DNA from 2 places in the Kytococcus sedentarius DSM 20547 genome. Region 2 is predicted to be linked to the other one. Evidence: predicted binding sites of a transcription regulator. Region 2 holds the regulator's gene; the other holds the start of a gene.
What was found. Region 2 encodes LexA, which represses DNA repair genes until DNA is damaged. Its sites were predicted from a motif close to TCGAACANNTGTTCGA; they were not measured.
Positions count from the first base shown of each region.

Region 1: a site for LexA is predicted at 2,865-2,880, ahead of KSED_RS13495 (HNH endonuclease signature motif containing protein). Genes of this name have one in related genera too.

Region 1 is NC_013169.1:971,709-986,432, forward strand. It holds gene KSED_RS04625 (ABC transporter ATP-binding protein) at 1-450, shown strand, start outside; gene KSED_RS04630 (ABC transporter permease) at 483-1,541, shown strand; gene KSED_RS04635 (co-chaperone YbbN) at 1,724-2,764, shown strand; gene KSED_RS13495 (HNH endonuclease signature motif containing protein) at 3,043-4,455, shown strand; gene glgB (1,4-alpha-glucan branching protein GlgB) at 4,579-8,541, opposite strand; gene treS (maltose alpha-D-glucosyltransferase) at 8,538-10,370, opposite strand; gene KSED_RS04655 (maltotransferase domain-containing protein) at 10,385-12,532, opposite strand; gene KSED_RS13505 (hypothetical protein) at 12,613-12,993, shown strand; gene KSED_RS04665 (membrane protein) at 13,032-13,460, shown strand; gene glgX (glycogen debranching protein GlgX) at 13,435-14,724, opposite strand, start outside.
Region 2 is NC_013169.1:1,774,347-1,789,070, forward strand. It holds gene KSED_RS08390 (DoxX family protein) at 1-216, opposite strand, end outside; gene KSED_RS08395 (NADP-dependent oxidoreductase) at 323-1,333, shown strand; gene KSED_RS08400 (hypothetical protein) at 1,348-1,728, opposite strand; gene KSED_RS08405 (sensor histidine kinase) at 1,725-3,074, opposite strand; gene KSED_RS08410 (vitamin B12-dependent ribonucleotide reductase) at 3,350-6,307, opposite strand; gene nrdR (transcriptional regulator NrdR) at 6,398-6,898, opposite strand; gene KSED_RS08420 (LmeA family phospholipid-binding protein) at 7,101-7,799, opposite strand; gene KSED_RS13700 (cutinase family protein) at 7,796-9,175, opposite strand; gene KSED_RS08435 (hypothetical protein) at 9,235-9,666, shown strand; gene KSED_RS14915 (LysM peptidoglycan-binding domain-containing protein) at 9,732-10,091, opposite strand; gene lexA (transcriptional repressor LexA) at 10,522-11,223, shown strand; gene KSED_RS08450 (Sir2 family NAD-dependent protein deacetylase) at 11,198-12,175, opposite strand; gene KSED_RS08455 (patatin-like phospholipase family protein) at 12,165-13,565, opposite strand; gene KSED_RS08460 (aminotransferase class V-fold PLP-dependent enzyme) at 13,666-14,724, opposite strand, start outside.

The DNA.
Region 1 (14,724 bases), 800 kb from region 2:
GACGGCGTCGATGCGGTGCCGCGCAAGGACGCCGAGTTGGCCCGTCTGAGGGCCGAGAGGTTCGGCTTCGTCTTCCAGGACGCGGCCCTGGACACCACGCGGACGGTGCTGGACAACGTCACCGAGACCGCGCTCTACCGCGGGGTCGCCCGCAGCACCGTGAGCGGCGCAGCGCGCGAGCTCATGGAGCGATTCGGGGTCGACCTGCCCCCGGAGCGCAAGCCGGGGCAGGTGTCGGGCGGGCAGGCGCAGCGCATCGCCCTGTGCCGGGCGCTGCTCAACCAGCCGTCGGTGCTGCTGGCCGACGAGCCCACCGGAAACCTGGATCCCGCGAGCAGCGGGGTCGTAGTGGACGCCCTACGTCAGCACGCCTCGCGTGGGGCGGCGGTCGTCCTCGTCACGCACTCCCCGGAGCTCGCGGCGGCCTGCGACCGGGAGATTCGGTTGTGATCAGGCTGGTCGTGCGGGAGGCCTTGGCGTCCGTGAGGTCGCAGCCCGTTCTCTCGGCGGTCACCGTAGTCATGGTCCTGGGCATGGTGCTGGCGGTGATGCTGACCACGGGACGGACCGTGGGCGCGGAGCAGCGGGTCCTGTCGACCATCGACTCCGAGGGGACCCGGACGATCGTCGTGCGGGCAGAGGCCGAGGCGGGTCTGACCAGCAGCGCCATCGACCGCATGAGCGGCATCGAGGGCATCGAGTGGCTCGGGGGCTTCTCCGCGGCGGTCGACGCCACGAACTCGGCGGTCCCAGAGGGCAAGACGACGCCGGTCCGATCGCTGTACGGAGGGGACCTCGAGCGGCTCGGTGTGCCACCGGCATCGCCCATCCCGGGCGGGCTCGCGTGGGCGTCCCCGCAGGCCTTGCAGGACCTGGGCATGCCCGATGCCAGCGGAGGAGTCACGGCGACCTCCGGCACGTCCTACGGAGTGGCCGGTGAGCTCGACGTGCCCGACTTCCTGGAGGAGCTCGAACCCCTGGTGATCGTCCCCCAACCGGACGCCAGGGGGGACGAACGGTTGAGCACCATCGTGGTGATCGCCCGCACGCCGGAGCTGGTCCCCGCCGTCGGCGATGCCGTGATGTCGGTGGCCGCGGCAGATGACCCCTCCAAGCTCAGCCTGCAGACCAGCGAGAACCTCGCGGCCCTGCGGTCCCTCGTCGGAGGCCAGCTCGGGTCCTTCTCCCGGGGTCTTGTGCTCGCCTTGCTGGCTGTCACCGGTGGTCTGCTGGCCGTCCTGCTCTTCAGCCTGGTCATGATGCGCCGCAAGGACTTCGGCCGGCGCCGTGCGCTGGGTGCCAGCCGGGGCCTCATCGTGGGGTTGATCCTGGCGCAGACGGCCGTCCTGGCCGGGGTGGGTCTCATGCTCGGCGTGGACGTCTCCGTGGCGGTGCTGCTGGCCACGGCCGATCCCCTGCCCGGGGTGTCCTTCACGCTGGCGCTGTGCGTGCTGACACTGGCGACGGCTCTACTGTCTGCGATCCTTCCGGCGGTGGTGGCTAGCCGACGGGAACCCATCCGCGAGCTGCGCGTGCCCTGAGCGCCCCGCGGCCCGCCAGCCCAGCGGGCGAGGTCGGGCGGGCTCGATGCCGCCGGCGTGGCCCTCATCGAGGGGGCTGTGCCGGCGGCTGCGTATCGTGGAGGCAGAACACATCCCCGGAGGGATTCCCGCACGCTCCCGCATCGATGCCGGCCCTGGTCCCGGGCCGCCCAGGAGGAAACATGTCCAACCAGCCCTTCTCCCGCGCCAGCCTCCACGGCGCCGTTGACCTCAGCGGCATGAAGCAGCAGCAGATGCAGGCCGCCATGTCCGGTGGGCAGCAGCCCGGCGCCGGCGCCCCACAGCAGGGTGGGACCGCCGGCCAGCCGGCTCCCGCTGGCGGCGACCCGCGGTCCACCGTGGTGGCCGTGGACCTCGACAGCTTCGGGGAGGTGCTGCAGGACTCCGCGGTGGTGCCCGCCGTGCTCGTGCTGTGGAGCCCGCAGATCCCCGGCGCGCTGGAGTACGTCCAGATGATGGAGCGGCTTGCCATCGAGTTCGAGGGCCGCTTCCGCCTCGCCACGGGCAACGTGGTCGCCCAGCCCGAGATGCTGCAGGCCTTCCAGATCCCCGAGCTGCCCGAGGCCATGACCATCGCGGTGATGATGGGCCAGCCGATGCCGCTGTACGCCGGGGTCCAGCCGGAGGAGGAGGTTCGGGCGGTCATGCAGAACCTCCTGCAGGCCGCCGCGCAGAACGGGGTCACCGGCCGTGCTCAGCCGGGCGTCTCCGGATCGGTGTCCGAGGCCGGCACGCAGGGCGAGCAGCCTGGTGGGCAGGAGCAGCCCGAGCAGCCGGTCGAGGAGCCGCTGTCACCCCACGTGCAGGCGGCCTACGACGCCATCGATGCGGGGGACTTCGCCGCCGCGGTGGCCGCGTTCGACGCTCGCCTGGCCGAGGAGCCGGGTGACGAGGAGGCGCGTCTGGGGCGGCAGCAGGTGGTGCTGCTGGAACGGGCCGGGTCGCTGGACGCCACGGCCGTCCGCGAGGCGGCCGCCAAGGACGCCACCGACATCGAGGCGCAGATGCAGGCCGCCGATCTCGACCTCATGGGGGGTCACGTGGAGGACGCCTTCGCCCGCCTCATCGACACCGTGAAGGTCACCACGGACGAGGATCGCGATGCCGTGCGCGAGCGGTTGCTCGAGCTGTTCGAGATGGTGGGGTCGAGCGACCCGCGCGTGCGCACGGCGCGCAGCCAGCTCATGAGCGCGCTGTTCTGAGGGCGACGGCGGCGGTGCGCTGAGAGCGGGGGACGGTCCCGCGGGCGGTGCGTCGTCCTGGAACCGGTGGTGGCGACCCCGTGTGCCTCTGTCACAGGTATCGAACACGTGTTGCCGTTGGCGGGTGACTTGTGTACTCTCAAGGTGTCGGTCGGGGGATCGACACCGAACGGCCCAGCGGCCGTCCGGGGGCGTGACAAGAGGGTGAGCACGTGGACCGTCAGACCAGCTGGCCGAGCCGAAGCGCCGAGACACCACCGGCGTGGGCCAGTGCTCCCGTGTCGTCCTCACCGGCGATGCCGGTCCACGCACCCGAGGGTTCCGCCGGGCCGCCGTCTGCCGCCGATGACCTGGCCGCGGACCCGCTGGCGCTGCTGGAGCGGGCCGCCGCCATCGTGGAGGCCCTGCAGACGGCCCGGCCCCACCTCTGGCGGGTGGGATCAGGGGACCTGGCCCGGTCGGTGGGCATCCTCGGGTCGCTCGTGCGAGCGGCCGAGGCGGCGATGACGGGTGTGACTGCCGAGGCACTCGGCCGGGGGGTCGTGAACGAGTCGCGGTGTGCGGGCACCACGGCGTGGGTCCGCCAGCAGGCCGGGGTGGTCGATGCGGGACGCGCTCACGCGGTGGCCCAGGTGGCTGAGGCGACCCGCGAACCGGGGACCGGGCCGCTCGCGGACGCGGTGTGGGGCGGTGGGGTCTCGGTCACCGCTGCCCACGTGATGCTCCGCGAGTCGGAGAAGGTGCGGCCGTTGCTCCCCGGGGCGGAGCGGGAGGACGTGCTGGGCTTCTACCTGACCCACGCGGAGAACCTGACCTCGATGGGGCAGTCCGCGAGCAGCCGGGCCCTGGGGCAGCTGACCCGGGAGATCCAGGCCCGGTACGGGCAGCACACGCTCGACGAGCGGGACGAGCACGCCAAGGAGTGCTCCACGCTGACCGAGCGAGCGCTGCCGTCGGGGCTGGTGCGGTTCACGGCCGAGCTCAACCAGCCGGACGCCGCCCGCCTGCGCGCCGCGGTGGACGGGCTGGCGGCTCCACGGCCCACCCAGGACGGGGACGGCGTCGCGGTGCGCGACCCGCGGACGCCTGCCCGTCGACGGGCCGACGCGCTCATGGAGCTCATCACGCGGGCCCAGGCCGCGGACCGCGACGGCACCGCGGGCGGGTGCGGGCTCTCCGGGGCGACCACGCTGATCATCACGATGGACCACCAGACCCTCGCGGCGGAGCTGGCGCGTCGCACGGGCGGTGCCACCCGGTCCGGCTGGGGGCGCGGACTGAGCGGCCCGGTCGAGGATGCCGGCCCCACGGGCTTCGCCACCACCGTGTCCGGGGAGGTCCTCACGCCGGCCCAGGTGCGGCAGGCCGCGTGCGACGCGCAGATCATCCCCCAGGTGCTCGGCACGGACTCGATGCCCCTGGACGAGGGGCGCGCTGAGCGACTGGCCACCGGTTCCCAGCGCAGCGCACTGGCCAGACGGGACGGCGGGTGCACCTTCGCCGGGTGCGACAGACCACCCGGGTGGTGCCACGCCCACCACATCAAGCACTGGGCCGATGGGGGCCCGACAGACCTCGGCAACCTGGCCCTGCTCTGCCAGCGGCACCACACGATCGTCCACCGGGACGGATTGACCGGCACCCGGGTGGGGGAGCGGTGGATCTGGCATGAGGACGGGGACCCACCGTGACCGTGCAACGCGATCGATCCGATGGGCCGCAATCAATCCGGTGGGCTGGGCGGGGGCATGAATCCAAGGGGTGTCCGGTCCGCCTGGGTAGCCCCTGCGGCGGAACGAACCCGCCGGACGGACTCAGCCCTCCTGGACGGGGGTGAACCACACCGCGCCGAGCGGCGGCACACGCACCACCGCCGAGGCCGGCAGCCCGTCCCACGGCACGTCCTCGGCCACCACCTCGCCGAGGTTGCCCACGCCCGAGCCGCCGTACTCCACGGCGTCGGTGTTCAGTACCTCGCGCCAGCGACCTGCGTGGGGCAGGCCCACCCGGAAGTCCTCGTGCGGGGCACCGGAGAAGTTCGCCAGCACGGCCAGGGTGCCGCCGGGGTCGCCCGGGCGCTCGCCGAAGCGCAGGAAGCTCACCATGTTGCCGGCCGCGTTCTCCGCATCGATCCACCGGAACCCGGTGGGCTGGTGGTCCAGCTGCCACAGGGCGGGCAGCTCGGCGTAGCGCCGGTTGAGGTCCCGGACGGCGGACTGCACGCCGTGCCGCAGGGGGTCGCCGGCGATGTCGAAGTCCAACGAGGTCCCCTCCGACCACTCCCGCGGAACCCCCAGCTCACTGCCCATGAACAGCAGCTTCTTGCCCGGGTGGGCCCACATGAACGCCAGGTACACCCGCACCCCGGCGTACTTCTGCCAGGTGTCTCCCGGCATCTTCGTGACCAGCGAACCCTTGCCGTGCACGACCTCGTCGTGGCTGATCGGCAGCACGTAGTTCTCGGAGTAGGCGTACACCATCGAGAAGGTCAGCTCGTGGTGGTGGAACTGCCGGTGCACGGGGTCCTTGGAGGCGTACTCCAAGGTGTCGTGCATCCAGCCCATGTTCCACTTCATGGAGAACCCCAGGCCCCCCTCGTGGGTGGGGGCGGTGACGCCCGGCCACGCGGTGGACTCCTCGGCGATGGTCACGATGCCGGGGAACAGCCGGTGGGCGGTGGCGTTGGTCTCCTGCAGCAGCTGCACTGCCTCGAGGTTCTCCCGCCCGCCGTACTGGTTGGGCAGCCACTCACCCGCCGCCCGCGAGTAGTCCAGGTAGAGCATGGAGGCCACCGCGTCCACGCGGATGCCGTCGACGTGGAACTCCTCCATCCAGTACAGGACGTTCGCGACCAGGAAGTTGCGCACCTCGTGGCGGCCGAAGTCGAACACGTGCGTGCCCCAGTCCGGCTGGTCGCCGCGGCGGGGGTCGGGGTGCTCGTACAAGGGCTGGCCGTCGAAGCGCGCCAGGGCCCACTCGTCCTTCGGGAAGTGGCCGGGCACCCAGTCCAGGATGACGCCGATACCGGCGGCGTGCAGCGCGTCCACCAGGTGTCGGAACTCGTCGGGGCTGCCGAAGCGCGAGGTGGGCGCGTAGTAGCCCGTCACCTGGTAGCCCCAGCTGGGGGCGTAGGGGTGCTCGGCCACCGGCAGCAGCTCCACGTGGGTGAAGCCCAGGTCGGTGACGTGCTGCACCAGCTGCTCGGCGAGCTCCGTGTACCCCAGGCCCTGCCGCCAGGAGCCGAGGTGCACTTCGTAGGTACTCATCGGCGCCGTCTGTGGAGTTCCCTCCGCCCGCCGCGCCAGCCAGTCCGCATCGGTCCATGGGTAGCCCTCGGCATGGCTGTCGTCCACGATCGACGCGGTGGCGGGCGGCAGCTCGGTGCGCCGCGCCATCGGGTCAGCCTTCGTGACCGTCGTCCCTTGGGCGGTGGTGATCTGGAACTTGTACCGCTCGCCGGCGCCGATGCCGGGCACGAACAGCTCCCACACGCCGCTGCTGCCCAGCGCCCGCATCGGGTGGCCGGTACCGTCCCAGTGGTTGAAGTCGCCGACCACGCGCACCCCGTGGGCGTGCGGCGCCCACACGGTGAACGCGACACCGGAGCTCGCCCCCATCGGGCCGTCGTGCGTCCGCACGTGGGCGCCCAGGACGGTCCAGAGCCGCTCGTGGCGCCCCTCCCCGATGAGGTGCAGGTCCATCTCCCCGACGCCGGGCAGGTACCGGTAGCCGTCGTCCTGCACCCGGGGCTGGGCCTCCGCGGCGTGGTCGGAGCGTGCCTCGTCCGCGGTCGCAGGCAGCGGCCAGACGACCTCGAGGCGGTAGTCGGTGGGGGACTGCCCCGGCAGGTGGGCCCCGAAGATGCCATCGGCCAGGTGGTGCAGCTCGTGGCGGGAGCCGTCGGGCAGCAGGGCAACCACGCGGCGGGCCCGCGGCCGCAGGGCCCGGATCACGATGCCGTCGGCCACCGGGTGCAGGCCCAGCACGGCGTGCGGGTCGTGCGAGCGCCCCTCCACGATGCGGTGGGCCTCCTCCCGGCTGATCCCGGCCGGGTCCGTGGGCTCCGCCGGGGGGCTGGTGGGCTGGGTCCCCGGGTGCCCGTCCTGCGGCGCGGGGGCGAGCTCGAGGCGCGTGGCCCCGCCCTGGGGGCGTGCGCCTTCGGTGGTGCCGTGCTCCTCGGCGCCCGGCTCGGTGGCCGCCGTCCCGCTGGGCGCGGCGGTGGTCGGCTCGCCCGGCTCGGTGCCTGCCTCGGCGCTGCCCACGGAGGTGCCGAGCAGTCGCTCCAGCGCCGAGACCGGGATGTCGACCCAGTCCGGCCGGTTGTGGCGCTCGTAGACCACCTCGTAGAAGGCCTTGTCGACCTCCAGGGCCTCCAGCAGCAGCCGGGGTTCGGTGCCTCGGTCACCGGCCACCGAGCGGTAGCCCTCCAGGAAGGCAGCGCGTACCCCCTGCACCCAGGCGGCCAGCGTCGCCTCGTGGTCCGCGCCCTCGGACTCATCGTGGGCCAGCGAGCCGGCGACGTAGTCGAAGGAGCGCAGCATGCCGGCCACGTCCCGCAGCGGGAGGTCGGGTGCCCGGCGCTCCGCGACCGGACGCAGCGGCTCGCCCTCGAAGTCCAGCACCACCCAGCCCCGGTCCGGCACGTCGAGCACCTGCCCCAGGTGCAGGTCGCCGTGGACCCGCTGCAGCGCCGGCCAGGACAGGGCCTCCAACGCGTCGATGCGGGCGGTCGCCTCCGCGCGGAGCGGCTCCAGCTCCGGTGCCTGGGCCAGGGCGGCCTGCAGGCGTGTCCGCAACCGGTCGGTGAGCTCCTGCCGGTGGGTGTGGTCCACCTGGACGGTCCCCAGCGCCGTTGCCAGCTCGGCGTGCACTTGGGCCACGGACTCACCCAGACGGCGGGCGCGCTTGAGGAACTTCTTGCCGCGCGCCGCCGAGCGCAGCGCCACCCGCCACGCGTCGTCCACGTCCCCCAGGTACTCGCTGGCGAAGGCGAGGTGCCCGCGGCGCTCCTCCCCGGTCTCGGGGTCGGGCCACGACCCCTCGACCGCGCCCAGCGGGGTGGGGATGACGGTCGAGCCCTGCCGCGCCAGCTCCAGCTGCAGCTCGACGTCGGGGTTCGCACCGACCTGCACCACACGGAACAGCTTGACGATCGCGGTCTCCCGCTGCGGTGCGTTGGGCCGCCCGCCCAGGGTGGTCACGATGATGGAGGTGTTCGACTGCTCACCCGGCAACACCCGGGAGCCGGTCACGATGTAGGGAGCCTTGTGGGGCCGCCGCGGACGCAGCTGGTTGCCCCGCATCGTCGCCACCCCCTGGCCGTAGGTGCTCTCCCGGTCGGCCATCGCCATCACGGCCGCTGCGTAGGCCGGATCGTGGGCGGCGTCGTGCACCGTGCCGCGCGCCAGCGGGTCGGAGGACAGCCCCATCGTTGCCAGCGAGATCTCCCCGATGCGGCCACCCACCGGCTGGGCCGCCCCCTTCCCTGCGTCCGTGCCGGAACCGTCGGAACTGCCGGGGCCGTCGGAGGAGTCGCCGGCGTCACCGGACGGGAGCGGGTGCACCGACAGGGGGACCTGGTACACGGTCGCCGGCACGGTGGCGCGGTCGGCCACGTACACGGTCGACAGGGCGACGGTCTGGCCCGCGGGGTCCACCACGTCCCCCATACGGACGGTGCCGATGCGCTGCAGGCGGGGCGTGTGGCCCTTCCCGGCGAACCAGCGCTGGCGCGGCAGCCAGTCCTCCAGCAGGTGCTTCAGGGTCGCGGTGCTCATGCGTGCTGCCCCCCGGGGGTCTCGTGGTGGGTGGTGGGTCGGTCGGTGCGGGGCGTTCCGGAGGCCGGCGGCGCGGGGGAGTGGTGCCCCTGTCCGGGCAGCGCGTCGCGGCGTTGATCGCGGCGCTCGTCACGGCGCAGGCCGAACCAGAAGAACTGCCGTGAGCCCAGGGTCAGGTGGAGGCCGCCGGCCTCGTCGGCGTCGGGGAACCCGCGGCCACCGAAGAGGTCGGCCAGGGCGGAGCCGGCGTGGTCCTCGCCCAGGTGCAGGCGCACGCCCTGCGGGCGGTCGGAGAGGTTCATGACGCACAGCACCTCGTTCTCGCCCACCATGTGGGTGGCGTCCTCGAGGGTGTCCTGGGCCACCCACCGGGTGAACGCCAGCACGGCGGGGTTGTCGGCGTCCACCACCGTGAAGTCCCCGAGCCCGAACACGCTGTGCTGCTTGCGGACCGCCAGCATGCCGCGCATCCAGTTGAGCAGCGAGTGGCCCTGGGCCATCTGCGACTCCACGTTCACCGCGGTGTGGTTGTAGGCCAGGGACTGGATCACCGGCAGGTAGAGCTTCCCCGGGTCGGCGGTGGAGAACCCGGCGTTGCGGTCCGGGGTCCACTGCATCGGCGTGCGCACCGCATCGCGGTCGTCGAGCCAGATGTTGTCGCCCATGCCGATCTCGTCGCCGTAGTACAGGCAGGGTGAGCCGGGCAGCGAGAGCAGCAACGCGTGGATGAGCTCCAGCTCGGCGCGCGAGTTGTCCAGCAGCGGGGCGAGGCGGCGGCGGATGCCGACGTTCGCCCGCATCCGCGGGTCGGGGGCGTACCAGCCGTACATCGCGGCGCGCTCGGTGGTGGAGACCATCTCCAGGGTGAGCTCGTCGTGGTTGCGCAGGAAGGTGCCCCACTGGCCCCCGGCCGGCACCGCGGGGGTCTCGTCCAGCACGTCGATGATGGGGGCGGCCTTCTCCTCGCGCAGGGCGTAGTACAGCCGCGGCATGACCGGGAAGTGGAAGCACATCTGGCACTCGGGCCGCTCCGGGGTGCCGAAGTAGTCGACGACCTCGTGCGGCATCTGGTTGGCCTCGGCCAGCAGGATCCGGCCCGGGTACTCGCGGTCCACCATCGCCCGCAGGTCCGCCAGGATCGCGTGGGTCTCGGGGTCGTTCTCGCCGTTCGTCCCGTCGGTCTCGATGAGGTAGGGCACCGCGTCGAGGCGGAACCCGTCGATCCCGAGGTCCAGCCAGAAGCGGACCACGTCGAACATCGCCTCGCGCACCGCGGGGTTGGCCCAGTTGAGGTCGGGCTGGTGGCTGAAGAAGCGGTGCCAGTAGAACTGCCGGCGCACGGGGTCGAAGGTCCAGTTCGACTCCTCGGTGTCCACGAAGATGATGCGGGCCTCGGCGTACTTCGTGTCGTCGTCGGACCAGACGTAGAAGTCGCCGTACTCGCCCGTGGGGTCGGAGCGGGAGGCCTGGAACCACGGGTGGGCGTCGCTGGTGTGGTTCATGACCAGGTCGGTGACGATCCGGATGCCGCGGGCGTGGGCCTGGCTCACCAGCTCGGTGAACTCCGGCAGGGTGCCGAACTCCGGCAGCACCGCGGTGTAGTCGGCGATGTCGTACCCGCCGTCGCGCAGCGGGGAGGCGTAGAAGGGCGGCAGCCACAGGCAGTCGACGCCGAGCCACTGCAGGTAGTCCAGGCGCCGGACCAGGCCGCTGAAGTCCCCCGAGCCCGAGGCGGTCGTGTCGTCGAAGGCACGGGTGAGCACCTCGTAGAAGACCGCGGTGCGGTACCAGTGCGGGTCATGGCGCAGGCCCGGCTGGTGCAGGTCCATGGCGGAGAAGGCGTTCACCGCACCAGCTCCACCAGGTGCACGGGCTCGGCGTCCACGCCGAGGCGCACGTACACCGCATCGGACCAGTCCCAGGTGTCGCCGGTCACCACGTCGTGGGCGGCGAAGGTGGTGCCCGGCTCCAGGCCGAGGGCGCCCAGGTCCCAGTGCACGGTGGCCTCCACGGTGGTGTGCGGGTTGAGGTTGGCGACCACCAACACCACGTCGTCGGTGGGGTCGCCGTCCGGTCCGGTCACGACGCGGCGCTTGGAGAAGGCGATCACCTCGTGGTGGTCGGTGGGGTGGAAGTGCAGGTTGCGCAGCCAGGCCAGGGCCGGGTGGTCGGCCCGGAAGCGGTTCAGCAGGGCCAGGAAGCCCGAGAGGTCGGGGCGGTCGGTCACGCCGGCGGCGGCGCGGGCGGCCACCAGTGCCTCGTGGGCCTGCTGGTCGAGGGCTTCCCACCCGCCCGGCCCGGGGTCGAGCTCCCACTGGCGGTCGACGTACTGGTACTTCTCGTTGTCGATGTGCTCCTCGGCACCCGGGCGCGGCACCGCCTCGCAGTGCTCGTAGCCGGCGTAGATGCCGTAGGTCGGCACGAGCGTGGCGGCCAGGGCCGCGCGCAGGCGGTGGGCGTGGACCCCGCCGTGCTGCATGAAGGGGGTGAGGATGTCGTGCGTGGTGGGCCAGAAGCTCGGGCGCATGTAGGCCGCCGCGGGACCGGCCAGCTCCTGGCAGTACTCGGTGAGCTCGTCCTTGGTGTGGCGCCAGGCGTAGTAGGTGTACGACTGCTGGAAGCCCACCTTGGCCAGCGTGTGCATCATGGCCGGCTTGGTGAACGCCTCGGCCAGCCAGAGGGTCTCCGGGTGCTCGCGGGCGACGTCCTGGATCACCCACTGCCAGAACTCCACCGGCTTGGTGTGCGGGTTGTCCACGCGGAAGGCCCGGATGCCGTGGTCCAGCCACACCTGCACCACGCGGCGGATCTCCGCCGAGAGGCCGGCGGGGTCGTTGTCGAAGTTCAGCGGGTAGATGTCCTGGTACTTCTTGGGCGGGTTCTCGGCGTACGCGATCGAACCGTCGGCCCGCTGGGTGAACCACTCCGGGTGCTCGGTCACCCACGGGTGGTCCGGCGCGCACTGCAGCGCCAGGTCCAGGGCCACCTCCAACCCCAGCTCGCGGGCGCGGGCGAGGAAGGCGTCGAAGTCCTCCCAGGTGCCCAGGTCCGGGTGCAGGGCGTCGTGGCCCCCCTCGGCGGCCCCGATGGCGTACGGCGAGCCCGGGTCGTGCTCACCCGCATCGAGGGAGTTGTTCGGCCCCTTGCGGAAGGTGGAGCCGATGGGGTGCACGGGCGTCAGGTAGACGACGTCGAAACCCATGGCGGCCACCGCGGGCAGGCGCTCGGCCGCCGAGGCGAAGGTGCCGGAGACCCAGAGGCCGGTGGCCGGGTCGACCCGGGCTCCCTCGGAGCGGGGGAAGAACTCGTACCAGGCGCCGGCCAGCGCCAGCTCGCGTTCCACCCACAGGGCAGTGGGCGGCGACGGGGAGACCAGGTCGCGCAGCGGGTGGACGGCCAGGGCGGCGTGCACCTCGGGCGAGGTGGCGGCCGCCAGGCGCTCCGTGGGCTCGACCGTGGCGTCCTCCAGAGCCACGGCGGCGTCCGTGAGCACGGCGGCCACCTCCTCGCGGGAGGCGGCCGGCGGCGCGGCACCGGTCACCGGGGCGCTCGTGCCGTCCAGGGCGCCGCGGGCGGCCCGTCGCAGCACCAGGGAACCCTCGGCCAGCATCAGCTCGGCGTCCACCCCGGCGCCGATCTTCACGCGTGCGGCGTGCTCCCACGTGCCGTAGGGGTCGCTCCACCCCTCCACGGAGAGGGACCAGACCCCGGGGGCGGTGGCGTGGACGTGGGTGGCCCAGTGGTCCAGACCCGGGTTGAGGCACTGCATCGCCCACCGCGTCTGGCGCCCGTCCGGGTCGGTGAGCACGGCGGTGGCACCCACGGCGTCGTGCCCCTCGCGGAACACGGTGGCGGTGACGGGGAAGACCTCGTCGACCACGCTCTTGGCCGGAAAGCGTCCGCCGTCGACGGTCGGCTGCACGTCCAGCACCGGGATGCGGCCGACCGGGACCTGGCCTGCGTGCGGGAACGGGGGCGGGGTGGCAGTCACGTCACGACCCTAGGTGATCGGTCGTGACCCGGGCGAGACCTGAGACCGGGTTGTGACCCGGCGGACATACACTGTGGCGCGTGATCCCCGCCCTGACCGTGACGCTGTTCGCCGTGCTCGCCCTGCTGTGCGTGGTCACGGCGGTGTACGCGCTGATCGGCCGCCCCGTGGACAATCTCGTCCTGGGCGTCACCGGACTGGTCGGCCTGGTGCTGCTGGTGCAGCTGTTCGTCGGTCTGGTGATGGTCCTGACCACCGAGCACGACATCCCCGCCTGGGAGTTCGGCGCCTACCTCTTCGGCATGGTCGCGCTGCTTCCGGTGGCCTTCCTGTGGTCGGTCGCCGAGCGCGAGTCCCGCTGGGGCATGGCGGTGCTGTTCTTCGCGGGCCTGGCCCTGCTGGTGATGACCCAGCGGGTGGTGGCGATCTGGTACGAGATCCCCGCCCTGCTGAGCCACTGACCCGACCGCCCGACCCACCGTCCCGCCCAGGAGGACCCATGAGCGCCCCGACCCCGTCCGCCCCCACCACCGGCAGCCGGCTGAGCAGCGGCTTCGGGCGCCTGCTCGTCGCGGCTTACGGGGTGCTGGCGCTCGCGGCCACGGGCCGGTCGGTCATGCAGCTCGTGGCCTACTTCGAGCGCGCGCCCCTGGCCTACCTGCTCTCCACCGTCGCCGCCCTGATCTACCTGGTGGCCACCGTGGCGATGGTGCGGGGCGGGCACGGTGGACGCCGCGTGGCCCTGTGGGCGATCAGCATCGAGATGGCCGGTGTGCTCGTGGTGGGCGCGATGAGCGTGACCCTGCCGGAGCTGTTCCCGGACGAGACGGTGTGGTCCACCTTCGGCAAGCAGTACTTCTACGTGCCGCTGGTGCTGCCCGCGCTCGGCCTGTGGTGGCTGCTCAGGGGTGCAGACTCCACACGATGACGGTGGGCCCGTCCAGGGCCAGGGCCTCGCCCGGCTGCGGGTCGGCGTCGTCATCGGGGTGGTCGGGGTGCTCCCAGGCCGAGCTCCACTCCCGATGGGCGGTGGGCCACCCGTCGACGACCGGGACGACCAGCTCGCCCGGGCCCCCGGCGTGCAGGGCGACGACGACCGCCTCGGAGGCGGGACCGTCCTCGCCGATCAACACCATCTGCAGGGTGCGGGTCGAGGCGTCGGCCCAGTCGGTGCCGGTCAGGGGAGCACCCGTTGCGGTGAACCAGCCCGCGCGCAGGCCGCCGCCGGGGTCCGTCGAGCCGTCGCCGGGGGTGAAGGGCGCGAAGAAGGCGTGGTCCCCGATGGCGTGGAAGCGGCGCCGTAGCTCCACCAGCCGCCGCGTGGTCGCCACCAGGTCGGCCTGCCACTGCTCCCACTCCCAGTCCAGCGCGGCCAGGTGACGGGTGGCGTCGGTGAGCGTGTACAGGTTGTTGTTGCCGCCCTGGGTGCGTCCGAACTCGTCGCCGGCGGTCAGCATCGGCGTCCCCGTGGCCAGCAGGGTGGTGGCCAACAGGTTGCGCATGGTCCGTCGCCGGGCCGCGGCGATGCGGGCGCCGGCCGGCGTGTCCGGCACCGGCCCCTCGGTGCCGTGGTTCGCCGAGTGGTTGGCGCCCGCGCCGTCCTGGTTGTCCTCACCGTTGTCGATGTTGTGCTTGTGGTCGTAGGCGGTGAGGTCGTGCAGCGTGAAGCCGTCGTGGGCGGTCACGAAGTTCACCGAGCTCGTGGGCAGCCGGCCGTGGTGGTCGAACAGGTCGGAGGAGCCCGACAGGCGGGTGGCCAGCTCACTGACACTCGTCCCGCCGGTCAGCCAGAAGCCCCGGACGGCATCGCGGAAGCGGTCGTTCCACTCGGCCATGGGCGGCGGGTGGGAACCGGTCTGCCAGCCGCCGGGGGAGACGTCCCACGGCTCGGCCACCAGCTTCACGCGGGAGAGGACGGGGTCGGTGCGCAGCGCCAGCAGCAACGGGTGGTTGCGGGTCCAGGTGCCGGAGACGTCGCGCCCCAGCGCCGAGGCGAGGTCGAACCGGAAGCCGTCCACGTGGTAGGAGGTCACCCAGTGGCGCAGCGAGTCCAGCACCAGGCGGAGGGTCTCGGGCCGCGTGGTGTCCACGGTGTTGTGACAGCCGGTGTGGTCGACGTCCCGGCCCACGTCGTCCAGCCGGTAGTACAGCGGGGCGTCCAGACCCCGCCACGAGTAGGTCGGGCCCCAGGC
Region 2 (14,724 bases):
GCGCCGGTAGCGCGGGAACGCCAGCAGGGCCACCCCCTGGGCGACCTCGGCCACCCCCGAGCCCACCACCACCAGGTCCTCGCCCACCGGCACCCACTTGGGCACCTGCGCGGTGAACTCCTCCCGCGCGAAGGTCAGGTGTGAGACGCCCGCGAAGGTCATGAACCCACCCAAGGCCAGACGGACGACGTGCTGCGCAACTCTCTGAGCTCTCATGCGGCGACCCTACGGCGCGACCGCGCACCCCGCACGAGGGGAACACCAACCCCACCGCCGCTCGTTGACCCCCGCGCACGCATCACCCCATCGAGAGGCGTACACCGTGAACGACATCCCGACCACCACCCGGCAGATCGTGCTGGCCTCCCGCCCGCAGGGCGAGCCGACGGCCGAGAACTTCCGCCTGGAGGACGCCCCCCTGGCGGACCTCCAGGACGGGCAGGTGCTGGTCCGCACCTCGCTGATGAGCGTGGACCCCTACATGCGTGGCCGCATGAACGACGTCAAGTCCTACGTCCCTCCGTTCCAGGTGGACCAGCCCCTCACCGGCCACGCCGTGGGCACCGTCATCGCCTCCCGCAGCGACGACCTGCCCGTCGGCACCGAGGTCACCCACTTCAACGGATGGCGCGAACACACCGTCCTCGACGCCGACGACGCCACGCGGGTGGACACCGAGCAGGTCGGCCAGGCCCCCTACCTGGGCGTGCTGGGCATGCCCGGCCTCACCGCCTACGCCGGCCTGTTCCACGTGGGCGAGTTCGCCGAGGGCGACACCGTCTTCGTCTCCGGCGCGGCCGGTGCCGTCGGCTCCCTCGTGGGCCAGATGGCCAAGCTCGCCGGCGCCGGGCGCGTGGTGGGCAGCGCGGGCTCGCCCGAGAAGCTGGAGCGCCTGCGCCAGCTGGGCTTCGATGCGGTGATCAACTACAAGGACGGGGACCTCGGCGGGCAGCTGCGCGAGGCGGCTCCCGACGGCATCGACCTGTACTTCGACAACGTCGGCGGCGACCATCTGGAGGCCGCCCTGTCGCGCATGAACACCCACGGCCGGGTGGTGATGTGCGGGGCGATCTCGCAGTACAACGCCACCGAGCCGCCCCCGGCGCCCCGCAACCTCGCCCTGGCCATCGGCAAGTGCCTCACCCTGCGCGGCTTCGTCGTGGGCGCCTACGACCACGTGCGCGCCGAGTTCCTGCAGCGCGTCCAGCCGTGGCTCGCGCACGGCCAGCTGGACTGGGACGTCACCGAGCGCACCGGGCTGGAGAACGCCCCGGACGCCTTCCTCGAGCTGTTCTCCGGCGGCAACACCGGGAAGATGGTCGTCCGCCTCTGATCCCCGATGGGGGGTCAGTGCCCGGGCACGTGGCGGGTGGCCTCACGGACCCGCTGGGAGATGCGGTGGTTCACGAACGCCAGGGGCACGATCGCCAGCACCGCCGAGAGGCACATCAGCGCGCCGGGCACCCCCGTGGGGACGGCGGTGAAGTAGGCCAGCCCGATGCCGAGCCCCAGCCCGGTGACGATCATCGCCATCGCGCCCATTACCCACGGCCGGGCCCGCAGGTGCACCGCGCGGCGGCACCCGTCGCAGTGGGAGGACTGGCGGCTGTCCAGCATCAGGACGCCGGTGGTCCCGCCCACGGGGCGGCCCGCCGCGCGCAGGTCGAGCGTCAGGACGGCCAGCAACAGCACCAGCAACACGCCGATCAGCATCGCCTGGGGGGTCACGGGGCCATGCTCCCGTTGAGCTGTGCCGTCCTGTCGGTGGACGAGGGGGTGGCCGCGCGCCGACCGGCCCAGGGCAACCACGCCTCCACCACGAAGCTGCCCTCCTGCCGGCCGGCCTCCAGCTCGCCCCCGGCCAGGGCGACGCGCTCGGCCATGCCCGTGAGCCCCATGCCGCCGCTGACGACGTCCGAGGGCGCCTCCTCGGGGGCAGGCAGGGGGTTCTCCACCCGCAAGGTCAGTCCGCGGCCCGGCGCACCCCCCATCTCGATGAGGATCGGGTGCCCCGGCGCGTGCTTGCAGGCGTTCGTCACCGCCTCCTGCACCACCCGGTAGGCGTGACGGCTGGTCGACCCCGGCAGGCTCTCGTGGATCTGCACCCACAGGCGCTCGGGCACCTCGAGGTCGATGGTGCAGCCCATGCCCGCGGTCTCGTCCACCATCGTGGGGAGGCGGCACAGGTCGGGCACCTGGGGTGACCCCTCGACGGGGGCACCGTCGGCGTCGGTGGAGCGCAGGACGCCGAGGATCTCACGCAGGTCCTCCAACGCCGTGCGGGCCTGGCCGGCGATGGTCCCGGCCGCCTGGCGCACCTCATCGGCCGGCATGTCCTGGCGGTAGGCCAGCGCACCGGCGTGCATGGACACCACCGACAGGCGGTGGCCGAGCGCGTCGTGCATCTCGCGGGCGATGGCGGCGCGCTCGGCCAAGCGGGCCTGCGCCACGCGGGCCACCTGCTCCCGCTCGGCGGCGGCGGACTGCTGCTCGACGGCCCAGGCCAGCTCGCGCCGGGCGCCGATGTTCCAGCCCAGCAGCACGAACACCAGCGCCACCATCAGCAGGAACGTCTGGTTGGCGAGGAAGTCGACGGCGCCCCAGCCGGTCTCGTGCTCAAGCACCCAGCGGTCCATGGCCGTCTGCACGACCCACGAGGCCGGGGCCAGGCACGCCAGGGCGACGAGGATGGGGATCACGCGGCGCCGGCTGGACAGGGAGACCAGCGCGTAGAGGTAGGCCGCGATCGCGAAGGATGAGAAGGGCATCAGCGCGCCGGTCAGGACGGCCACGACCACCGGCCAGCGGCGACGGGCCAACAGCAGGGGCACCGCGACGAGGCCGAGGCCGATGTCGATGAGGCGGAGCTCCTCCAGCTGGGCCCGCAGCTCGGGGTCCTCGATGCCGCCCACGAAGCCGTAGGAGAGCATGTGGATGATGGCTCCCACCGCCACGACGAAGGCGATCCGCACGGCGTTCTGGCGCCAGGTGGGGTTCACCTGGGGAGCGCTGTGCGACGGCTCGGGACCCCTCAGGGTCGCAAGCCGCTCCCCCAGCCGGTGCCGCGCGCTCATCAGGGTGATGCTACTGGGCGAGGACGCCATGGGGACACGTGGTCTGGGCGACACGGCTCCCCATCCCCGCAAACTGTCTTCTCCCCGTCCAACCCGACGCACGGGCACGGGTCGCGTTGGACGGGGAGACGACAGAATCGGTCCTTGCCGCCAGCCACCGCCGATGCGGCTCGCCCCGGACGCACAGGACCCCGCCCGGGCACGGTGCCCGGACGGGGTCCCTCAGCGGAGCGTGACTGCCGGGTGGCTCGTCACCCGGCAGTCACTCGGCTCGATCAGCTGCAGCCGGAGGTGCTGCCGCAGCCCTCGCAGATGTGGCAGGAGCCGGCGGGGCGCATCTTGATCCCGCAGGTCATGCACAGCGGGGCGTCGGCGGCCTTGCCGAACTTCGCCTCCATCAGCTCGGCCGAGGAGTGCACGCCGGCGGCAACGGTCTGGGCGTTGCCGGCCACGGTGGCCTGGGCGTCGGCCGCGGCCTCACCCTCCACGGCGGTGTCAGCGGCCTCGACCTGCTGGGCGCTGGTCGAGCCCTCCGGACGCTTGGCCGCGGCCGGGGCGATCGACTGGCTGTAGGACTCGAGCTGCGACTCCATGGACTCCTCGTCCTCACCCTCACCGGACTGGGGCGCGTACGACCCGGTCTCGAGCTGGCGCGAACGCTCCTCGGCGGTGTGGATGCCCATGAAGTCACGGGTGTCGAAGTCCATGTAGTCCAGGGCCAACCGGCGGAACACGTAGTCCATCAGCGACTGGGCCATGCGGACGTCCTGGTCGTCGGTCATGCCGGCCGGCTCGAAGCGCAGGTTGCTGAACTTCTCCACGTAGGTCTCCAGCGGCACGCCGTACTGCAGGCCCACCGAGACGGCGATCGAGAACGCGTCCATCACCCCGGCCAGGGTGGAGCCCTGCTTGCCGAACTTCAGGAAGATCTCGCCCAGCGAGCCGTCCTCGTAGGTGCCGGCGGTCAGGTAGCCCTCGGCCCCACCCACGGCGAAGCTCGTGGTCTGCGCGGTGCGGCGCTTCGGCAGGCGGCGGCGCACCGGGCGGTACTCGATGACCTTCTCCACCGGGGCGGCGGACGCCTCGGAGGCCGGGGTGCCGTCGTCGGCCGAGCCCTTGTTCTCGCCCTTGCCGCTGGAGAGCGGCTGGCCCACCTTGCAGTTGTCGCGGTAGACGGCCAGCGCCTTCAGGCCGGACTTCCAGCCCTCCAGGTAGACCTCCTCGATCTCCTCGACGGTCGCCCGCTCCGGCAGGTTCACCGTCTTGGAGATGGCGCCGGACAGGAAGGGCTGCACGGCCGCCATCATGCGGACGTGGCCCATCGGCGCGATGGCGCGCTCCCCCATCGCGGTGTCGAAGATCTCGTAGTGCTCCTCGGCCAGACCGGGGGCGTCCACCACGTGACCGTGCTCGGCGATGTACTCGACGATGGCGTCGGTGGCCGCCTGGTCGTAGCCCAGCAGCTTCAGCGCGCGCGGGATGGTCTGGTTGACGATCTGCATCGACCCGCCACCGACGAGCTTCTTGAACTTGACCAGCGAGAAGTCAGGCTCGATGCCGGTGGTGTCGCAGTCCATCATGAAGCCGATGGTGCCGGTCGGCGCGAGCACGGAGGCCTGCGCGTTGCGGTAGCCGTGCTCGTCGCCCAGGGCCACGACGGCGTCCCAGGCCTCGGTCGCGGCGTCCTGGATGTGGGCGTCCATCTCGTGCAGCGGCGCGAGCTCGGCGTTCGCGTCGCGGTGCTGGCGCATCACGCGGTTGTGCGCCTCGGCGTTGCGGGCGTAGCCGTTGTACGGGCCCACGACGGCGGCCAGCTCGGCGGAGCGCTTGTAGGACGCACCGGTGAGCAGCGAGGTGATGGCGGCGGCCAGCTGGCGGCCACCCTCGGAGTCGTAGCCGTGGCCGGTGGCCATGAGCAGGGCGCCCAGGTTGGCGTAGCCGATGCCCAGCTGGCGGAAGTTGCGGGTGGTCTCGCCGATCGGGTCGGTCGGGAAGTCCGCGAAGCAGATGGAGATGTCCATCGCGGTGATGACCAGCTCGGTCACGGCCTGGAAGCGCTCGACGTCGAAGGTGTCGTCGTCGTTGAGGAACTTCAGCAGGTTCAGGCTCGCAAGGTTGCACGACGAGTTGTCCAGCGACATGTACTCCGAGCACGGGTTGGACGCGTTGATGCGGCCCGACTCGGGGTTGGTGTGCCAGTGGTTGATGGTGTCGTCGTACTGGATGCCCGGGTCGGCGCACTCCCATGCGGCCTTGGCCATGCGGGTGAACAGGTCCGCCGCGTTCACGGTCTCGATCACGTCGCCGGTGGAGCGCGAGCGCAGCCCGAACTCCTCGCCGTTCTCCACGGCGCGCATGAACTCGTCGGAGACGCGCACCGAGTTGTTGGCGTTCTGGTACTGCACGGAGGTGATGTCGTCGCCGCCGAGGTCCATGTCGAAGCCCGCGTCACGCAGGGCGCGGATCTTGTCCTCCTCGCGCGCCTTGGTGTCGATGAACTCCACGATGTCCGGGTGGTCCACGTCCAGCACGACCATCTTGGCCGCACGACGGGTGGCGCCACCGGACTTGATGGTGCCCGCCGAGGCGTCGGCACCGCGCATGAAGGACACCGGGCCCGAGGCGTTGCCACCGGAGCTCAGGAGCTCCTTGGAGGAGCGGATGCGCGAGAGGTTCAGGCCGGCGCCGGAGCCACCCTTGAAGATGAAGCCCTCCTCGCGGTACCAGTTCAGGATCGAGTCCATGGAGTCGTCCACGGACAGGATGAAGCAGGCCGACACCTGCTGCGGGCTCTTGGTGCCCACGTTGAACCACACCGGGGAGTTGAACGAGAAGATCTGGTGCAGCAGCGCGTAGGTGAGCTCGTGCTCGAACACCAGCGCGTCGTCCTCGGTGGCGAAGTAGCCGTGCTTCTTGCCCGCCCCCACGTAGGTGAGCACCACGCGGTCGATGAGCTGCTTCAGCCCCGTCTCGCGGGCGGGGGTGCCCACTGCACCGCGGAAGTACTTGGTGGTGACGATGGTGGAGGCGTTCGCCGACCAGAAGGACGGGAACTCGACGTCCTCCTGGCGGAAGATCACCTCACCGGTCTTCCAGTTGGTCTGCTCGACCGTGCGCTTCTCCCAGGTCACCTCGTCGTAGGGGTGCACGCCGGGGGTGGTGTGGATGCGGTTGATCGTCAGTCCACCGCCCGACTGCTGGGTCGCTGCGGGAGCCTGTGTGGTGTCGGTCATGACCTCTCCTGTGTGGGGCGGGTGGGCGGCCGGGCCGCCGGGTGTCTCTTCGGGTGGGTTCGTGCAGGGGGGCGCGATGCGGTGAGCGTGTCAGCGAGCGCCGACAACCTCGGGCTCCGTGGCGCCCGGTGCCGGGCCCTCACGGGTGGCGTCCTGGCGCAGCTCGGCGATGGCGTCCTCGAAGTCCGCCAGCGAGTCGAAGTTGCGGTACACCGAGGCGAACCGCAGGTAGGCCACGAGGTCGAGCTCGCGCAGGACGGGCAGGACCGCCATGCCGATCTCGTGGGCGTCGATCTCTGCGTGGCCACAGGCGCGGATGTTCTCCTCCACCTGCTGGGCCAGCAGCATCAGCTGGTCGTCGGTGACGGGCCGTCCCTGGCACGCCTTGCGCACCCCGGACATCACCTTGTCGCGCCGGAAGGGCTCGCTGGCCCCGGAGCGCTTGACCACGCTGAGGGTCGCCGACTCGATGGTGCCGAAGCGGCGCTCGCAGGCCGCGCACTGGCGCCGCCGACGGATCAGCGTGCCCTCGTCCTGGACGCGCGAGTCCACCACCTTGGTGTCCTCGTGGCGGCAGAATGGACAGTGCACGGAAACCCCTAGTTTGCGCGAAATGTGGCTTATCTTGTGGTCCTGAGCAGTTCCGACCACTAGATGTAGAGACTACGGGTCGATGGGGCGTGGTGCAAGCAGCGGCCGGGGACGACTGGGTCACACCCGCCAGGAGCGCACCGGCGCACCGATGCACACCCCCGGCAGCGGCGCGTCGCACCCCGTGGACCGCACCGGCGGGTCACCACGTCGGGACGGTCATCTCCTCGGCCCGGAAGTCGAGCTCCACCCCGTCCTGGGTCACCTGCACACCGGTCCACCGCAGGCCCTCGAAGGTCGGCAGGTAGACGTACGTGGACACCCGCGGCAGGAGCCCGTCGATGACGTCCTGGGGGACGTCCACCTCATCGAGGCTGGCCTGGGCGTCCTGCAGCCCGAGCTGGCCGGAGCGGCTGTCCACGACCGGCCGCCCGGTGACGCGGACCGGGAGCCGCTCCCCCAGGACGCCCACCTGGGTGGTGATCGTGAGCATGCCGTCGTCGTCGCCGGAAAGCTCCACCCCGGTCACGCGGGAGAGGTCCTCCCACCGGGTCGCCGCCCTGCCCGAGCCGCTGCCGATGACGACCTCGCCCCCGGCCAGGCCGCGCACGTCCTGGGCCACCACGTCGACGTCCAGCACGATCTCCTCGGCCAGCACGGTCGCCACGGCGCCGTCGACCTGCCCGGTGATGCGGTCGTAGTCGTCCCGCACGACCTGCCAGGTGGCCGGCCAGCCCTCCACGTCCGCCGTCACCCGCCCGTCGGCCACCTGGCCGACCTCGGACTCGATACGGTTCTCCACGTACTGGCGCAGGAAGACGTCACCCACCACCAGCCCGAGCACGACCGCCAGCAGCACCACGAGGCCGATGAGGCGGCGACGCGTGAACCAGGGGCTCACCGGCGCCTCCACAGGGCCCACGACAGGCCCAGCGTGGTGAGCGACAGCACACCCACCGCGCCGGCCAGCAGCGGCACCAGCCACGCCGGCCCCGTCTCCCCCGAGGCACCAGCGGCCCGGGCGTCGCCGTCACCCGACCCACCCTCGGGGCCGTCGCCCGCGCCCGTGGAGGTGTCCGCCGTGGGCTCCGCGTCCCCCGAGGGCGACACGGTGGGCCCGGCCCCCGGGTCGTCGCTGGGAGGCGGGTCTACCCACGGCTCGGGGGGCGGCCCCGACGGCTCCTCCGGGGCCGCAGCCGCCTCGCCCACCAGCCGGGCGAGCTCCTCGGCGGCGGTCCGCACCACGTCGGTGCTGTAGCCGCCGTGGACTGGGCGGGCGGCGGCGAACTCGTCCTGCATCGAGCTCGATGAGGTGAGCATCCGGCTCATCGCCGGGGCCGCGTCGCACACGAGGTCACCCTCGCTGCACACGGAGAGGATGCGGGAGTACAGCCGGGCGGGCACCACCTCGTGCGCGGTGTTCAGGGTCCCGGCGATCACCCCGTTGGAGACCTTGCCCTCGTGCAGGGCGAAGACCTCGTCCACCAGGTTGTGCACCGCCTCGCGCCGCGTGGTGTCGTCACCGGGGCGGGCCTGCGCGCGCAGGTAGGTCAGCGTGGCCGCCAGACCGATGGCGGGCGTGTCCACCTGGCCGTCGACCTCCCGGGCGTTCTGCCCCGGGTGGTGGGCAGGGTTCCCGAGCAGCAGCGCGCCGGCGAGCGTCGAGCTGTCCGCGCCGCCGGCGACGGCCCGGGTGATCACCTGTGCGCCCTGCGAGAAGCCCACCAGGAGCACCTGCTGGCCCGGGCAGCGCCGGGCGCTCTGGCCAAGCACGCGGGTGAGCTCCTGGGAGCCCTCCTCCACCGAGTCGAAGTAGTCCGAGCTGGGAGGGGCCGGGTCCAGCACGTGCGCCTCGAGGTCGTGGGTCCCCAGCGTGTGCGGGGACACCGCCGGGTAGTCCAGCCAGATCTGGTTGGCGGGCCGGTCGAGCTCCTCGGACAGGATCGTCCGCACACCCTCGACCGTTCCGCCCCACGGGGCCTTCTCCCCCGAGCCGCGCACGCCGACGAACAGCACGTCCCGGCAGGGCAGCGAGTCCACGCCCCAGGAGGGCGTGGGGTCCGCGGACCACGAGGGGTGGGCTCCCGCCCGGTCCGCGGCGACGGGCACGGAGCCGGAGGGGGCCGCACCCGCGGGCGCCGCGCCGCCGAACCCCAGCCCCTGGACCACTGCTGCCAAAGAGAGTGCGACGGCTGCTCGACGGGCTGCCCGGCCGGGGCGCGCGCTCGCCCGGGGCACCCCCGAGGGGCCGGGCGCGGGACGTCGGCGAGCACTCACGGAACCCATTGTGGCGGTGTCGTCACCCGCCGCGCGAGGTTGTGTGGTGGAGTGGCGCCATGGACCTCGCGATGCCCGCTCCGAACGAGACCGACCGCCTGCACGCCATGACCCGCAACCGCGGGGACCAGGACACCATCACCGCCCTGTGGAAGGTCGGCTTCGCGCTGCCCCGCTGGTGGTTCCTGCCGGCCGGCCCGGAGGGCTCGGTCGCCCCCGCTGCCGCCGAGATCGAGGGCGTGATGATGCTGCTGGGCTTCACCAGCAGCGAGCGGGCGCGGCACTTCGCGGTGGAGCAGGGGATGATCGACCCCGAGCAGCCCGCCGACCTCCTGGCCAAGGAGCCCATCGAGATCGTCCGCGGTGCCGGGGACTTCCTCACCGCCGGCATCAAGGGTGTGGTGATGGACGTGCACATCTCCGGGTGGTTCGCACCGTTCGAGGGCCTGGGCCCGATGTGGCGTCGCGCCACCGGCACGCCCCTCGACTGAACACCCCCGCCGGCACGGCCCACACCCGTCCCGGTCGGTCGAGCACCGCCCAGGGCACCCAGGGCTCAGGGGCGCGGAACGACCAGCTCCTGGCCCGCCTCCACCTGCGAGGTGCCCAGACCGTTGGCCTCCTGGACCATCAGCACGCCCTGCTCCACCGGGATCCCCGGCAGGTGCTCGGCCGCCACGTGGCTCAGGGTCTCCCCGGGCCCGACGACGACCCGCTGCGAGCCGGCGTCCCCGCCGACCCCCGCGGCCTGCCAGGCCAGCAGGAGCACCACGACCACGGCCAGCGCGAGCCCCAGCAGCTGCCGGGCCATCCGGCCCCGGGCCGTGAGGCGCATGCGCGGCGCCGTCGTTCCAGCACGTCCGCCCGCGACAGCTCGTCGGCCGGCGGGCCTCATCTCCATCGTCATCGCAGTCATGCCATCTCCTTCGGTCGGGCGAACGGAACCCTCGACCCCGGGGACCGGTCCCTGTTCGAACGCGTCGTACGGGTCCATCCACAGGCTGAGACGTGTGTCCGTCGCAACTCTGTACGATGTGTAGCACAGGTGAGCGACGATCGCCAAGACACGCCCGAACGAATGTCCGCGCTGGCAGGCTTTCCGTCGTAGTCTGTGACCACACGGTTGGCGGGAGCTCGTTGCTCCCCACCTGGTTCACCGGGTCTCCCGGGGAGCGGGTGGAGCGATCTCCCGACAACACCCGAAGTCAAGCGGTGACCACCGACAACATCGAGGAATCGTTGGAATCTCAACGAATCGAATGAGGACCTGGTCCTCACGATGGCGGCGGCGTGATCCGGCCACGACGGACGACGACCGCCTCGACGACCCGCGAAGGGGGAACACCATGGCCATCCGGAAGAACGAGCCCGGGCTGCGGAACACCGAGCCACTGACCGAACGACAGACGCGTGTACTGGAGGTCATCCGCCGCTCCATCGACGAGCGCGGGTACCCGCCGAGCATGCGTGAGATCGCTGAGCAGGTGGAGCTGGCCTCGGCCAGCTCCGTGCAGCACCAGCTCAACGCCCTGCAGCGCAAGGGCTACATCCGCCGCGACCCCAACCGCCCCCGGGCGCTGGAGATCCTCGATGCCGCCTGGCCCGGGGACCGCGGCTACCGCAAGCTCGACGAGGAGACCTGGGACCCGTCCGAGGCCGCGGACAACCACCCGCCGGCCTCGTACGTACCGGTGGTGGGGCAGATCGCCGCCGGCGGCCCGATCCTGGCCGAGGAGCACATCGAGGACGTCTTCCCGCTCCCCCGCCAGATCGTGGGCGACGGTGAGCTCTTCCTGCTGCGCGTCAAGGGCGACTCGATGGTGGACGCCGCCATCTGCGACGGCGACTGGGTGGTCGTGCGCCGCCAGCAGGCCGCCATCAACGGCGACATCGTGGCCGCGATGCTCGACGACGAGGCGACGGTGAAGACCTACAAGAAGGTCAAGAACCAGATCTGGCTGCAGCCGCACAACCCGCTGTTCGACCCCATCGACGGCAACGACGCCACCATCCTGGGCAAGGTCACCGCGGTGCTGCGTCGGGTCTGATCCCCACGCCGAGCACGTCGGCCACGGCCGCCAGGGTCGTGTCCACCATCGCGTCGATCGTGAGGCTCGCCTCGCGGTCGGCGCGGTGCCACCCCCGGGTGACCACCGCGACCGGCCCGCCGGCGCGGTGCACGTGCCGCGCGAAGCGGTAGCCGCTCATCACCTTCAGGCTCGAGCCGAGCACCAGCAGGCCGTCGGCGGCGTCCACCATCGCGTAGGCGTCGGCGACGCGCGGCTTGGGGACGTTCTCCCCGAAGTAGACGACGTCCGGCTTCAGCTCGTCCGAGCCGCAGACCAAGCACTCCACCGTGCGGAACGCGGCCACGGTCTCCTCGTCCAGTGCGACGTCACCGTCGGGCCGCACCTGCGCCCCGCCCAGCACGATGTCGCGGTGGTGCGGGTTCGCCGCGGCCAACCGCGCCTGGATGCTCTCGCGCGACTCGGCCGCCCCACAGACCAGGCAGACGATGGCCGAGAGCGTCCCGTGCAGCTCGAGCACGTCCGGGGACCCGGCCCGCTGGTGCAGCCCGTCGACGTTCTGCGTGATCACCCCGGTGATGCCTGCCACGGCACCGGAGACCACGCCCTCGGTCTGCAGCGCCGCCAGGAGGCGGTGCCCCGCGTTCGGCTGCGCCCCGGTGAACCGCTCCCAGCCCACGAAGGCCCGCGCCCAGTACCGGCGTCGCGACTCGGGGCCGGCGCGGAAGTCGCCGATCGTCATCGGCTGGACGCGGCGCACCCCATCGGGCCCGCGGTAGTCCGGGATCCCCGATGCGGTGGACATGCCCGCCCCGGTCACCACGGCCAGGCGGTGGCGCTCCAGCAGGCGGGCGAGCGCCTCGACCTCCTGCGGCGCGGCCTCCACCGGGGGCGGGAGCGTCACGACCGGCGCCAGCTCGGGGACGCCCTGGTCGCCCGACCCACCGGCGCCCGGCACCCCCTCAGCGGACACGACGCTCCCTCCCGGAGCGAGGGGGACGGCGCCCCAGCACGGACATGCGCCCCGAGCCCCGCAGCGCCCGCAGCGCCACGTCGGGATCGGCCACCTCGGGGTGCGGGTAGCGCGCCGGCGCGTCACGCATGATCAGCTGCGGGGCGTAGCGGCGCACCGCTGAGTCCGCGACCCCGTACCCGTGGCGCTCGATGATCTTCTGCTCGGCCTCGCTGAATGAGTCCATGTCCGTGCGGATCTGGTTGATCCGCACCGCCACCTCGATGGGGTAGCTCTGCGGCACGCGCGAGTCCATCGCCCAGGTCGCCCCCTCCAGGACCCCCCAGTTGAAGGCCGAGTGCAGCCACCGAAGCCGGGTGACCTCACCGCCGCCGGAGGCGATGGAGATCACGTGCAGGATCCGGCCCAGCGGCGTCCGGGCGCTGCGGGCGCGGAAGACCGCCCCCCCGTCGCTGACGAGCACCCCGGCGTGGTCGCGCCACACCGGCTCGAGGGCGAGATTGTCGTAGATCCCCCCGTCCACGAGCTGGATGGTGCGGTCGATGCGGGGCGCCGCAGCCGCATCGACCTGCCCCACGCGTCCCCCGGAGAGGTCGAACGCGGAGGCCTCGAGGTCGAACGGGGCGAAGTAGGGCGGGTAGGCGCTCGAGGCGGCGACCGCATCGGCGATGCGGAGCCCCGCCGGTGGCGCGCCGTACCCCAGCCGGTAGTCACCCACCCGGCCGTGCGGCGGGTGGGCGCGGGAGTCCGCGAAGGTCCAGTTCACGCCGTGGGCGAGCTCGGTGGCCTCCACCACCACGGCGGGCCCGCTGGTGCGGTGGCCGTCGCGCAGGTCGCGGGCCCACCAGTCGATGTGGTCGACGAAGCGGTCGGCGAGCGCGCGGGAGCTGGTGTCGGCCGAGCGGCGCACCTTGGGGCCGAAGCCGGACACCATCGCCCGGGTGCGCAGGTTCTGGCGCGTCAGGCGGCGCAGGGGTTCGGCCACGTACTCGTCGAAGCCGCGGACTCGCGGCGCGGAGAACAGCCCACCGGGCACGGTGTCGCCGCGCGGGAGCGGCGGGGCGGTGGGATCGGGTTCCACCAGGTCGGCGGAGTCGATGCTCTCGGACAGGTCGTGCGGGTCCGGCCACTCGAGGCGCGGGTCGGCCAGCAGCATCGCGGCGATGGACCCACCGGAGACGGCCGAGACGGTGCGGAGCTGCCCGAGCATCCCCAGCTCGTTCAGGCGGCGCAGTGCCCCGAGGTGGAACAGCGCCGCACGGAAGCCCCCACCGGAGAGGCACAGCGCGGTGCCCCGGCGCGGACCGCGCCAGCTGGGGCCGTGGTGCGCCTCGTCCCGGGCGGCAGCCATCTGCGCGCCGGCGGGGTCCGGAAGGTGGGTCTCGGGCACGGAAGCATCACACCACATCGGGCCCGTGCCCCGGGACGGCGACGGGGTGCCGATCGGTGTGGTGCGCCCCCTCCGGCAGCGCACCACACCGGACCGGGGCTCAGCCCCGCAGGGATCCCCCGGCAGTGGACGACACGAAGGGGGTGAGGACCCCCAAGGCGGCCTCGACGTCGGCCTGCGTGTTCCACACGTGGAAGCTCAGGCGCACTCCCCCGGCACGCTGCGAGAGCGTCAGGCCCGCGCGCGCAGCGGCCACGGCGGCCTCGTCGGGCAGGCCCAGGCTGACGATCGCCGAGTCGGAGTCATCCAGGCCCATCCCCCGCCGGAACGCGTTGGTGAGGGCCACCGAGTGGTCACGCAGCTGCGTCGCCGGCACCTGCACGAAGTCCTCCAGCGCCGCGACCGCCCCGGGCCACAGCGGCCACCCGGGCGAGACGTCGAAGCGGGAGGCGCGGCCGGAGAGCTGCATGGCCGGGCCGTACATGGAGTCCCAGATGACCTCGCCGGCGTACCACCCCGCGTTCACCGGGACCAGTGCCTCCATGGCCCGGTCCGAGACGGTCATGTATGCGACGCCGCGCGGGTGGCACATCCACTTGTAGGCCGAGCACACGGTGACGTCGACCGCCGAGGCGTCCACCGGGGACCAGCCGACGGACTGGGTGGTGTCGCACACGGTCAGGGCGCCGACTTCCGATGCGGCGCCCGTCACCTCATCGATGCCGGTGAGGCTCCCGCAGGCGGACTGGCTGTGGCTGAACACGACCGCGGCCGTGTTCTCGCCCAGCGAGGAGCACAGCTCCGCCCGGGGCACGGAGCGCACGGTGATGCGGCCGCCCTCGCGGGTGGGGTGCGGGCGGTCGGCCTGCACCAGGAAGGGGTAGACGAGGCTCGAGAAGTCGCCGTCCACCACGACCACCTCGCCCCCGTCGGGGACCCCTGCGGCGATCATGCCGGCGAACACGGAGGTCTGCGAGCCCGTGGCCACCCGCTCCGGACGGACACCCACCAGGCCGGCGTACAGGGCCCGCGCGCGCTCCACGTCGTCGTGGTAGGTCACCGGGGAGACGTCGCCGGTGGTCCAGCGCCGGGCGTCGCGCGCCATCGCCTCGGTGGTGGAGCGGGTCGGCAGGCCACAGGTCGCGGCGTTGAGGTAGCC